3 regions of the Mesobacillus boroniphilus genome follow, and region 1 is predicted to be linked to each of the others. Evidence: predicted binding sites of a transcription regulator. Region 1 holds the regulator's gene; each other region holds the start of a gene.
The links. The regulator LexA, encoded in region 1, represses DNA repair genes until DNA is damaged. The targets are predictions, from matches to a motif close to CGAACATATGTTCG.

Region 1 (4,275 bases):
GGATATAATAGAGCTTCATGATGCCTGGTTTGACCTTTTGGCCGATAACTCTACAGCCGTTGAAGGTTCAAATCGGAAAGAAGTTGCAATGCTTCCTGAAATCAGGAAAACAGCAGAAGTGCTGGAGAAAAAGGTTACCGATTTAATGGACCAACTAGTCTTTGACGCAGAAATGTTCCTGATTGACGAATACCATTTGAAAATCATGGAAGAATATCTCGAATTTTTTGCATATGGTCTTTCAATTTTCTTGAAGAATGATGAAGGAATTTTCTGGCTTGAAGAGAATGAAGTACAAACTTCACTTGTCATCATGCCACGTCTAGTTGAGGATATATTGAAAAAAGAAGTGTTTTCCCAAAACATCCCGTTTGTGTTTTCTTCAGCTACCTTGTCTCAAGCTGGAGATTTCAGCTATATAGCGAAAAACCTAGGGATCGAGAAATACTCCTCGTTTACTGTAGCGTCCCCATTTGATTATGAAGAGCAAATGAAATTGGTGGCACACATTGAGGATGAAGAAATGGTTAAATGGGCCCAAATAGGGGATGACCTTAGAAGCAGTAATGGCAGCTCGCTTGTTCTGTTCTCTTCTATGCAGGAAATGGAACGATTCCGAGCATGGAGTGAAAAACAAGAATGGAGTTTTCCTATCCTGTTTGAAGGAGACCGTGAAATCAGTGAAACCGTAAAGGGATTCCAGAATGATATCGAAACTGTCCTATGTTCCTACAGTTTATGGGAAGGTTTGGACGTACCTGGAAAGTCACTGGTTCAAGTCATCATCTCGTCATTGCCGTTCCCGCCGCATGACCCTGTATTCCAGGCGAAACGAAAGCATGCGGACCATCCAGCTGCTGAAGTGGATATACCTTATATGCTGCTTCGACTAAGACAGGGAATGGGCCGTTTGATAAGAAGCAACCAGGATAGCGGGACAGTGCATTTATGGCTTACCCAAAATCAAAAAGCTGAGTACTATGAAGAGTTAAAAGGTGTTCTGCCTGTTCAAGCTATTCAGTGGAAATAGACAAATCCCGAAAGGACTGAACCTTTCGGGATTTTTTTTGTTAAATATTAGTCTCTGCAACCGCACTTTCTATGGCGGCGGCGGTCTCGATCGTCATCCCGATCATCCCGAGCGCCCGCTACTAAATCCTCGATTAAACAACGGCGCACAGCGCGGCAGAGGTCATCAAAATCAACAGTTGCCCTGACTCTGTCTCTGTCCCGGCTAGGGAAAAATACGCCTGCTACATCATTGTTATTACGATTGTATCCCATTAGAAACTCAACTCCTTTCCATCATGAAAGATACTTACAGAATATCTTATGTGGAAATGGACAAGTTGTTAGGGTCTCTACCTATTTATTTCATAAATGTGCTAGTCTCCTATAAGTGCAGATAAAAAAGTTTAATAGATAAAAAAAAAGCAAGCGAGTCCGCTTGCTTTAATGCATATGCCGGTATACACCGATGACTTTACCAAGTATGGATACGTTACGAAGGATGATTGGATCCATAGTAGAGTTTTCCGGCTGTAGCCTGAAATAATCCTTTTCCTTGAAGAAACGCTTAACTGTTGCTTCATCATCTTCTGTCATCGCTACAACAATGTCTCCGTTATTAGCCGTTTTTTGCTGTTTAACAATTACATAGTCGCCATCGAGGATGCCTGCTTCAATCATACTGTCACCCATGATTTCCAGCATGAAAACCTGCTCATCATGTGGAACAAGGCGGTCTGGAAGAGGGAAGTACTCTTCTACATTTTCAATGGCCGTAATCGGCATACCGGCTGTTACTTTACCAACAACAGGTACATTCACCACATTATATTTAGGGATGCGGCTTTCATCTTCTATTTCCAGAATTTCTATTGCACGCGGCTTGGTGGGATCGCGTCGAATCAAGCCTTTGCTCTCAAGCCTTGCAAGGTGTCCATGCACAGTGGAGCTTGAAGCAAGTCCGACAGCTTCGCCTATTTCGCGTACGGATGGTGGATACCCTTTTTTCTTGACTTCGCCTTTTATGAATTCAAATATATCTTGTTGCCGCTTAGATAACTTTGTCATATTCACGCACCTCGTATATTTTCTTGTCCTAATTATACCATGTCTTTTCTACAGATACAAACATAAGTTCGAATTTTTGAGTTGACACGAAACAAATGTTCGATTTATAATAAAATTAATTAATCGAACATACATTCGTTAAGGGGTGCCGTAAATGAAAAAACTATGGGAAAACTATTCATATGCAATGATTCTGCTTGCTGTCAGCTTAATCTTTTCATTCGTAGCAAAAGCTCATTTAAATAACGAAGATGCATACATAACTGTTACTATAGAAGAAGGACAATCACTATGGGAGATTGCTGAAACATTTGCCAGTGAACATAATCTTTCTGAAAATGAATTCGTTAGCTGGGTAGAAAAGGAAAACGGAATTATTGGGGAAATGGTATTTCCGGGAGATGAGCTGGTAATCCCTGTTATAGCGGAACAGGTTGAACCTACTCAGATCGCGGGAGCGGAAAGATAGATTGGAATGGAATAAGGTGACAACATGAAAGCAATTATTTATTGCCGCGTAAGTACAACGAAGGAAACACAGGAAACTTCGCTGGCCAGGCAGGAAGAAGAGTTGCTGCGTCTGGCAAGCAATTATGGTTTTGAAGTAGCTTCTATTATTAAAGAACAAGCGAGTGGTTACGACCTTGAAAGGGAAGGGATCCTTGAACTGCTGGAATTGATCAAGGACAAGAAGATTGGAGCCCTGCTCATCCAGGATGAAACGAGACTTGGTAGAGGCAATGCCAAGGTCGCGATTCTTCATTGTATCCTAAAAGATAATGTGAAATTATACAGTGTCTCCCACAGTGGAGAGCTCCAGCTTTCTGATTCAGATTCCATGGTGCTCCAAATTGTCAGTATGGTGGAAGAGTATCAGAGGAAAATTCATAATATTAAGATCAAGCGTGGTATGAAACGAGCGATTGAGCATGGATACAAGCCACAGCGTAATCTGAAAAATCAAGGTGAGCATTCCGGTCGGGACCGGAAAGAGATGCCGATTGAGGAAATCGTCAAGCTGAGGAATAATGGATTGACCTTTGCTGAAATAGCTGCAACACTAAGGGGTTTTGGGTATAACGTATCCAAAGCAACGGTAAACCGGAGATATCTTGAGTACATAGAGCAAGAAGAATAAAGAAGCTCTATTCTTGTAAAATCGCTAAAATTTTAGTAAGATGACATTTGACGTAATTTTTTACAAAGGAGCTTTACAATGCTATCAAGTGATAAAATTGCTAGAATTAATGAACTGGCAAGGAAAGCAAAATCATCTAAGTTGACCGAAGAAGAAGCAAAGGAACAGACGAAGCTACGCGCGGAATATCTACAGTCTTTCCGGTCTTCTATGCTTAATACACTTAAAGGTGTTACCATTGTGGATCCTGAAGGCAACGATGTTACGCCTGAAAAGCTTAAGGAAGAAAAAACGAAGAATAAGCTTCATTAAATATATGCTAATTTGGAATACATGCGATATGTATTCCATTTTTATTTTGTTTAATATGATAAAAAAACTAGTTTTTCTATACTGAAGAGCAGAGAAATTAACTATATGGTAAAAGAAGATTGTTTTATCTTTCTATATATGTGGAATCAAAATTAGGCAGGGTGTTAAGGTAGTTCTGGCTTCGAACTACTATTATAGAAATTCTATGATATTGCTTATTGATTTTCACCCACAATAGGGTGCATTTACATAACAACTGCAAGTTTGTGTCAAAATAAATAACAATACGGCCTTTTCTGTCTCCTTCAGGCACAATTTGTTGTATAATAATTTCTCTCGCTATAATATTAAGGATGTAGCTAGTACCTATAGAAAGGATGTATTTAATGTTTAAAGAAATTGATATGCTTTCAATTGATTCCATTCGTACCTTATCAATTGATGCAATTGAAAAGGCAAATTCCGGCCACCCAGGCATGCCGATGGGGGCAGCTCCAATGGCTTACACATTGTGGACTCGTTACATGAATATCAACCCTAAGAACCCAGAATGGTTTAACCGTGACCGTTTTGTATTGTCTGCTGGACATGGTTCAATGTTGCTATACAGCTTGCTGCACCTTGCAGGTTATGATTTAACAATGGATGATATTAAACAGTTCCGCCAGTGGGGAAGTAAGACTCCAGGACACCCTGAGTTTGGCCACACTGCTGGTGTAGACGCAACAACTGGACCGCTTGGCCAGGGA
Region 2 (4,275 bases), 1.4 Mb from region 1:
CATCTGAATCGGCCGATAAAATAAAATATGGCTGATAGGATAATGCTTGCCAGGATGGACGTCACAATTGGAAAGTAAAAGGTCGTGTTGCCCTTCTTAATGACGATGTCTCCAGGCAGCCTTCCTATATTGACAAACTGCATGATAAAGCCAATGATGAAAATGACTGCTCCGGCAATCATCACAAATTTTGCCGCTCCTGTCATCGTTCAGGCACCTCCATTTGGAAATGTCGGTAAACGGCCTCCGTTACAACCCTGCCCCTGGGAGTCCTCTGCAAAAAACCAATTTGCAATAGGTACGGTTCATACACATCTTCAATCGTCTGTGATTCCTCACCGATGGTGGCGGAAATTGTCTCTAATCCAACTGGGCCGCCGCGGTATTTTTCGATTATGCCTTTAAGCAATTTGTGGTCAATATGGTCGAGGCCAAGACGGTCTACCTGCATCAGTTCCAAAGCCTCTTTGGCTAGGGTTTCCTCAACAGCCCCATTGCCACGAACCTGGGCAAAGTCACGGACACGCTTCAACAAGCGATTGGCAATTCGCGGCGTCCCTCTAGACCTTCTGGCAAGCTCCTGGGCTGCAAGCCAATCAATTTCAGTTTCCAGAAGCTCAGCTGTCCTGACAACAATATCCGTCAGCTGCCTCTCATTATAGTATTCCAACCTGCTCAAAACTCCAAACCTGTCTCTTAATGGAGCGGACAATGAACCAGCACGAGTTGTAGCACCAACAAGCGTGAATGGCGGAAGGTCAAGCCTGACAGATCGGGCACTTGGTCCTTTGCCAATGACGATATCCAGACAGAAGTCTTCCATTGCAGGATAAAGTACTTCTTCAATCGTTCTTGGAAACCTGTGAATTTCATCAATGAACAGGACATCGCCAGGCTCTAACGCCGTCAGAATGGCTGCAAGATCTCCAGGCCTTTCAATTGCCGGTCCGGAGGTCGTTCTCAGATTGACTCCCATTTCATTGGCGATGATTGCCGCCAGCGTTGTCTTGCCTAAACCAGGTGGTCCATAGAGCAATACATGATCCAGCGTTTCACGTCTCATTTTAGCGGCTTCAATAAACACTTCAAGGTTTGCCTTTACTTTATCTTGGCCGATATATTGTCTGAGTGTCTGTGGTCGCAGGCTTTGCTCAAATGAAACATCCTGGTCGCCCGCTTCACTGGAGATGATTCGTTCTTCCATCTGTTTCTCACCCTTCTAATAAGCTGGTTAACCGAACTGGCAGGTCTTCGTTCAGTTCTAACACAGCGTTACTTTAATAGCTTCTGCAATGCTTTTTTGATATATTGGTCTGTCGTCAATTTTTCTTTCTTCAGATCTGGAGTGATCTTGCGAATTTCCTTTTCAGAGTACCCCAGTGCTTTCAGTGCCAGAACTGCCTCATCAAATTCGGTCGACTGGGTTATGGTTGCTGCTACCTCGTCCGAATTAAAAAGGTTAGGGAAATAATCTGGTACAAGATCATGCAGCTTCCCCTTTAAATCGAGGATCATTTGTCTCGCAGTCTTCTTTCCAACCCCAGGGAACTTTACCAGGAACGACTCATCTTCATTTTCAATTGCTTGAACCACTTGACCCGGTTCCCCTGACGCAAGGATGGCCAGGGCCCCTTTCGGACCGATTCCCGATACATTCAATAGCCTTGTGAAAAGTGCCTTCTCTTCACGATTCTTAAATCCATACAAAGCAATTAAATCTTCTCTTACATAATGATATGTAAATATACAAACCTCTTTACCTGCTTCTTTTGTAAATACAAATGGGTTTGGTGTCATAATCTGATAACCAATCCCGCTGTTTTCAATCACTATATATTCAGGACCGACAAAATCGACGGTGCCTTTTATGAATTCATACAATACTCTCGCCCCTCTGCTTTGCTGTAACTCATTTTAACATACTCTTTTTAAAGGTATGAATAAAAATATACGAAAAGGCGAACGTATGATCATTTTTCTTTCTTTTAGGAAATATGTTCCTTTAAATTTAGATGAAACACAAATAAGAGCCAGTCAGCCCGGCTCTCCATTGATTTCCCTCACAGTATATGGTTTAAAAGTCTCTAATACCTCTTCATAGCATTTTTTATTTCGGATTGGAATCCCTTTTTTCAATTGATCTCGTTTAATACTTTCAAGTCTGCCAAGATCGATTTGAAAGAACGATTGAATGATATTCGAACCATCGGGCCTTCCATTAAAAATAGTAAGGACCCCCTCATCTGACAACCCGAAATATCCATTCGCCTTCAAAAGCGGTGATATATCATCATATTCCTGTCTGAACACAGCCTTTTTCTCTTCCATATCTACTAGCTGCCATTTGTCATATTTGGCCCAAAAGTCTTCCATAGACCAAATGGTTTCCTCAATCCGTTCCTCACTCATTTCACCATCAAGATAGACTCTTTGCAGGATGATTGTGACCTTAAGAGGTTCATTGATTTCATGGACTGCTTCTTCAGGCTTCTCAGCAAAAACCGGCTCTGTCTGAAGTACTAAACTGTATCCCAAAAGACTGATTAGGAGCATAACAGCTGTACTGAACGCTTTTAATAATTTGATTGAAGCCATTGCTGTCCACCTCTCTTATTTGCTAAAATTTGATCAATTTCTTTTTCACTAATAGTGTAGCCAAAATTATCTTATTTATCCTTTTTAAAAGAAGGCTGTTTTTTCGTAAAGATTGTTGTTAAAATCCTAAAGCCGATCTTAACGTAATAGAACGCCATTCTATAGTTCGGTATTAAGTTTGCATGCTCTTTTCTCATAACAAGAGGGTACTTTGGGAAGAAAAATAGTTCATTCACTCCTATTTTGTAATCAATAACAACAAAGTTTGAGAAATGAGCGTAAAACAAAGCATGAAAATAGAAGGCAGAAGTCACTCTGCCTTCTATTTTGATTATGGGTTGAAGTTGAGGCTTTCCCTCGGATTTCCATTCTTCCGGTCATAATCAATATTCCTTGTTCTGCTGAAAGTTCCTTCATCCTCTATAATATTCAGCTCTCTGTCTTCAATATATGGGAGGACTGCCTTCCTGATTTTCTCTTTTGTTTGTTTTTTCAATGACTTATCTTTAAAAGTCACGGCAATTTCAACTTTCTGGCCAAACAATACAGATCTCACTTTATCGACATTGTCGACAGACTCGGCGGCAATCCCTACTTTGCGGGCCAATCTGTTATCTTGTTCAGTATTAAAATATATTCTTGCCTGGCCGCTTCCCCTTTGCTCATTCAGGTGTCCATGGTAATTTAAATCACCCCGGCTATATTTATTATCTCTTTGGAAAAAGTTATGGTCATGGTCAGATCGCGGGACGGTTGGATTCGGAGGATTGCCATTTTCATCTCTGGACTGGAGCATCCTCCGTTTTCTGCTTTCTGCGGCTAATCCCTCTTTCCCAAAATTATGGTCAAAAATTTCCGTGATCGCACCTTCTCTATCATCCATCACGTCAATTTCATTCCCTTTTTCATTCGAGTAATAGCCAAGTGGCTGCCCACGGTCGGTATTCCGTCCCTGAACAGCTGCTTCATCATTTCCGTTACAAGCCGTCACTCCTATTGTGAGCAAGGAAACTATAGGTACGAACAACATCCTTTTGTTCAATCGAAAAACCCCCATCCTAGCTAAAATGAGCACTTTTTAATGCTCATTATTAGGTTGCGGATGGGGCTGGATTTTCATTCTGACAGATACGTCCAAAAAACCTAACCATTTAGTCTTGATTTCACTTCTTCCTGGAATTGTTTCCTGTCCTGAAACTGGCTGACAGTCATTTCAACAATTGGTGCCAGATTATACGGTTTTGGCTGATTTCTTCCTCTTAACAAGCGATTCCACTCCCTTAAAATATCAGCAGGGTACAATAGCCCGTATAAAAAGGCATCAGAATTCAACCATTTATTCAAATGATCGATCCTTTCCAGTGACTTAAACTGCCAATTCAAGAAAGGCAGAATCCGATTTGCATACTGCAGCATATCATATGCTCTTGATCCAGAGCTGATCAAATCAAAATCAATTAAGTACAGCTTTCCTGTCTTTGAGCGAAGAAAATTGTGATGGGCTACATCTCCATGGAGGATGGATGGTGGCCCTGTTTCAAGATCTTTTCTCAAATTCACAAAATTCCTCAAAGAAAAATCCGCCCATTCCAGCAGATCTTCGGTAATAGCTTTATTCACATAGAAATTAACTCCTGGCAGGTTTTCGGTAAATTCATTCTTTCGATGGTGCCATTTTTT
Region 3 (4,275 bases), 1.1 Mb from region 1:
CGGCAGAAGCTCAGAATTACTCCACAGCGGTGGCGGAAGCGATGCAAATGTCATTGCAGGCTTTGGCATCCCAACAGTCAACCTCGCTGTAGGATATGAGGAAATCCACACAACAAACGAAAGAATGCCAATCGAAGAGCTGGACAAACTAGCTGAGATGGTCATCGCATTGATCCAAGAAGTAGCAGCACAATAATGATAGAAGGGCTTCCTGAAGAGGAAGCCCTTTACTATTTTCCTGAGCGAGAATTTGGACGAACACCATATATCACAATTTTGTTAGATAATGGTGAAGTGGATTTAATGGACATTTCAGAGTGAGGGAACCGTCAAGATGTCTAAGAAAGTGGATTTAATAGACATTATAAACAGCGGAGACCATCAAAATGTCCAAGAAAGTAGACTTAATAGACATTTCAGAGTGAGGGAACCGTCAAAATGTCTAAAAAAGTGGATTTAATAGACATTTTAAACAGAGGAGACCATCAAAATGTCCAAGAAAGTAGATTTAATAGACATTTCAGAGTGAGGGAACCGTCAAAATGTCTAAGAAAGTGGATTTAATAGACATTTTAAACAGAGGAGACCATCAAAATGTCCAAGAAAGTAGATTTAATAGACATTTCAGAGTGAGGGAACCGTCAAAATGTCTATTAATAGGATCAATCAACAATAAGTCTAAAGGTAACCGTAAAGAATCCGATATTATATTTAGAATGATGATTTACATCGTATTACATTATTAATCTCATTTTACATAGAATGTTAGACAGAAATTTAAAAAGGATGTGGTCTCCTATGGCTGATAGCAATAAGACGGTAGTGTTTCAAGCGGGGAATGAAGAATATGCGTTTCCGATTCTGTACGTCGTTTCCATTGAAAAGATGGAAGGGATGACAGCGATCCCGCATATGCCTGATTATGTAACAGGCATCACGAAAGTAAGGGGAGAGTTGATTCCGGTTATTGACCTGGAAAAGGTGCTTTACAACCGGGATATTCAAGTCGAAGACAAAACCAGGCTGATTGTTATAGAAACGGCAGAAATTTCAATGGGTGTACTTGTGAGGGATGCAAAGGAGATTCTTGAAATTCCTGCGGAAAACCTTAAGCAGCCGGGCCTTGTAGCATATCAGAAGACACGGTTCATAACGGGTGTGGCCACTTTTGACAAACGGATGATTATGTTGATTGACCCGGAAACATTGATCCAATCACTTGAAGGCGTCAAAGAAATAAAGGAATATATGAAGACTCAAAAGCAAGAAGTACATAATTAGATAATGTCGTGTTAGAAAGAAACAAGCTGACCCCTCGGGTCAGCTTGTTTTGTCTTACAGCTTAAAGCTGGAGAACGATTTCCTCAGGTCTTCGGCCATGCTTGACAGCTTGTTGGACGATTCCAAAAGCTCCTGCATCGTCGCATTTTGTTCTTCTGTTGTTGCTGCTACCTGCTCGAGGAATAACGCGGATCTAGAGGATGCAGTAATGACTTCATTGGCAGACTGTGCCATGATTCCATCTTCTCATTAGCATTGATGACTGCATCGCTTACTGTGTTGCCATTTAAACTTACTTCCTCAATCGATTCGGCAATCTCTGTGAAAATTGTGGCAACTTTCTCCACAAGCTCATTGCCTTTTAGTACGGTTGCCTGGCTTTCATTCATAACACTCACAGCCTGATTTGTTTCTTTCCCAGTCTGCTCAAGGATGGTGCGGATGCTGTCTGCTGCCCCAGCTGATTGTTCAGCGAGCTTGCGAACCTCCTGGGCGACGACACCGAACACTTTTCCATGCTCACCAGCTCTTGCCGCTTCAATTGCAGCATTTAATGCCAGTAAATTGGTTTGATTTGAAATATCGGTGATGATTTCTTCCAATAGACCAATGCTGCATAAAAACTCCCCCACTTTTTCTATATCCTTATAGTTATTTACCGGGTATTTTAAGAAAGTATTAAGCGTATTGCCCTATTTCTTCACATAAAGTTCAAAACTGGCTTAGGTTCAAAATCAATCTTGATATAAGTAATGTGGAAGTATTTTTGATAAAATAGAAGGGAACGTATATTTGGGAAGTGGGATCATGAAAGAATTGTATCCAAAAAAGGGCAAAGTCATTCTGCATGTTGACATGAACAGCTTCTATGCCTCAGTAGAAGCGGCTTATGATCCTGAATTGAAGGGCAAGCCACTGGCGATTGCAGGCAATCCTGAAGAAAGACGCGGAATCATTGTCACTTGCAGTTATGAAGCCAGGAAATTCGGCGTCCGTACGACAATGCCGTTATGGGAAGCCAAAAAACTTTGCCCGGAGTTAATCATAAAAAAACCGAACTTTGACAGATATCGCACAGCTTCAGCTGCTATGTTTGATATTTTGCGACAGTACACAGAGGTTGTCGAGCCCGTTTCCATTGATGAAGGATATATGGATATAACGGATTGTTCCGATCTTGGAGCGCCTCTGGAGATAGCTGAAAGCATCCAAAAAAGAATTCTTGAGCAGCTTGATTTGCCGTGCAGCATTGGTGTTGCTCCAAATAAATTCCTGGCGAAAACAGCTTCAGATATGAAGAAACCAATGGGAATTACAGTTTTAAGAAAGCGAGACATTCCCACGGTTCTCTGGCCGTTCGAGGTCGGGGAAATGCATGGAGTAGGAACAAAAACAGCGGACAAACTAAAAAGTATTGGAATCGATACTATTGGCGGCCTGGCGTTAGCAAATGAAATTCAGCTAAAAGGACTGTTAGGCATCAACGGATTAAGATTGAAAGAAAGAGCAAATGGCCAGGACAATCGCCAAGTGGATCCGGATTCTGTGTACGATTTTAAAAGCATCGGCAATTCGACTACTCTGCCACGTGACATTTCAAATCAGCACGAGCTCCTGAAAGTTCTTGATAGATTGTCGGAGCAAGTAGCTGCGAGGATGAAGAGGAAGGAAGCGGTCGCCACCACCATCAGTGTGATGATCCGATTCAAGGACAGGAAGACGATCACCCGGAGCCAGAAACTGCAGAATCCTGTATCGAAGCAGGATGAAATAGCCTTGGCCGCCAAAGCGCTTTTTCTGAAGCATTGGAATGGAGACCCTATCCGGCTGCTAGGGATTACGGGCACGGACCTGCTTGAAGCGGACAAAGCAGTCAAGCAGCTTGATCTATTCTCTTATGAGCAGGATGCAAAGAAGGAGCCGCTAATCAATACGATGAGCCAGCTGCGTGAGAAATACGGTAAAAGGATCATTGAGAGTGCTGGTTCACAGGTGAAAAGGCCTCCATCAAAGGATAATACCGGGGCGGGGACAAGCTTTAATAAGGATTTCCTTCAGGACCGTAGAGGAAAAAATGATAATGAGAAAAAAGATGTTTAATGGACGTTTATCGTTATTAGGTTAAGTCAAAATCAAGTGGAACAAACCAGATTGTTTGCAACCTCATATATACCTTGTTAAATTAGTGTGTATGATTTGATAAAACAGTTCTATAAAGGAGGAGCAGAAATATGTCAAAACAGCAAATCGGTGTCATTGGTCTCGCTGTCATGGGAAAAAACCTGGCAATGAATATCGAAAGCAGAGGTTATTCTGTATCAGTATATAACCGCTCAAGAGAAAAGACGGATGAAATGCTTGAGGAAACAAAGGGGAAGAAGATCGTCGGAACTTATTCTATTGAGGAATTTGTTCAATCGCTTGAAAAACCGCGGAAGATCCTGCTGATGGTCAAAGCTGGCGCAGCGACGGACGCGACAATCGAGCAATTAAAGCCTCATCTGGAAAAGGGCGATATCATCATTGACGGCGGTAATACATATTTTGCAGATACCCAGCGCCGAAACCAGGAATTGAGCGAGCTTGGTCTTCACTTCATCGGTACAGGTGTATCGGGCGGGGAGGAAGGCGCGCTTCACGGACCTTCTATCATGCCTGGCGGACAAAAAGAAGCGTATGACCTGGTAGCACCAATTTTCCAAGATATCGCTGCTAAGGTTAATGGTGAAGCTTGCACCACTTACATTGGCCCGGATGGTGCAGGACATTATGTGAAAATGGTACACAACGGAATCGAATACGGTGACATGCAGCTAATTTCTGAATCCTATTTTATGCTGAAGCATGTTCTTGGATTAAGTGCTGAAGAGCTGCATGAAGTGTTTGCCGAATGGAACAAAGGTGAGCTTGATAGCTATTTGATCGAAATAACGGCTGATATTTTTACAAAGAAGGATGATGAGACAGGCAAACCACTTGTCGATATGATTCTTG

Region 2: a site for LexA is predicted at 1,960-1,973, ahead of ruvA (Holliday junction branch migration protein RuvA). Genes of this name have one in related genera too.
Region 3: a site for LexA is predicted at 2,063-2,076, ahead of DYI25_RS10240 (DNA polymerase IV). Genes of this name have one in related genera too.

Annotation. Positions count from the first base shown of each region.
Region 1 covers NZ_QTKX01000001.1:842,492-846,766, forward strand. Annotated here, with positions in the region: gene DYI25_RS04145 (ATP-dependent DNA helicase) at 1-1,030, shown strand, start outside; gene DYI25_RS04150 (hypothetical protein) at 1,078-1,284, opposite strand; gene lexA (transcriptional repressor LexA) at 1,453-2,076, opposite strand; gene yneA (cell division suppressor protein YneA) at 2,231-2,545, shown strand; gene DYI25_RS04165 (YneB family resolvase-like protein) at 2,570-3,214, shown strand; gene DYI25_RS04170 (DUF896 domain-containing protein) at 3,293-3,526, shown strand; gene tkt (transketolase) at 3,913-4,275, shown strand, end outside.
Region 2 covers NZ_QTKX01000001.1:2,230,082-2,234,356, forward strand. Annotated here, with positions in the region: gene DYI25_RS11455 (DUF2905 domain-containing protein) at 1-206, opposite strand, end outside; gene ruvB (Holliday junction branch migration DNA helicase RuvB) at 203-1,204, opposite strand; gene ruvA (Holliday junction branch migration protein RuvA) at 1,273-1,881, opposite strand; gene DYI25_RS11470 (intercompartmental signaling factor BofC) at 2,035-2,595, opposite strand; gene DYI25_RS11475 (YhcN/YlaJ family sporulation lipoprotein) at 2,927-3,637, opposite strand; gene DYI25_RS11480 (aminoglycoside phosphotransferase family protein) at 3,739-4,275, opposite strand, start outside.
Region 3 covers NZ_QTKX01000001.1:1,992,031-1,996,305, reverse strand. Annotated here, with positions in the region: gene DYI25_RS10255 (tripeptidase T) at 1-196, shown strand, start outside; gene DYI25_RS10250 (chemotaxis protein CheW) at 799-1,281, shown strand; gene DYI25_RS10245 (methyl-accepting chemotaxis protein) at 1,449-1,913, opposite strand; gene DYI25_RS10240 (DNA polymerase IV) at 2,089-3,381, shown strand; gene gndA (NADP-dependent phosphogluconate dehydrogenase) at 3,513-4,275, shown strand, end outside.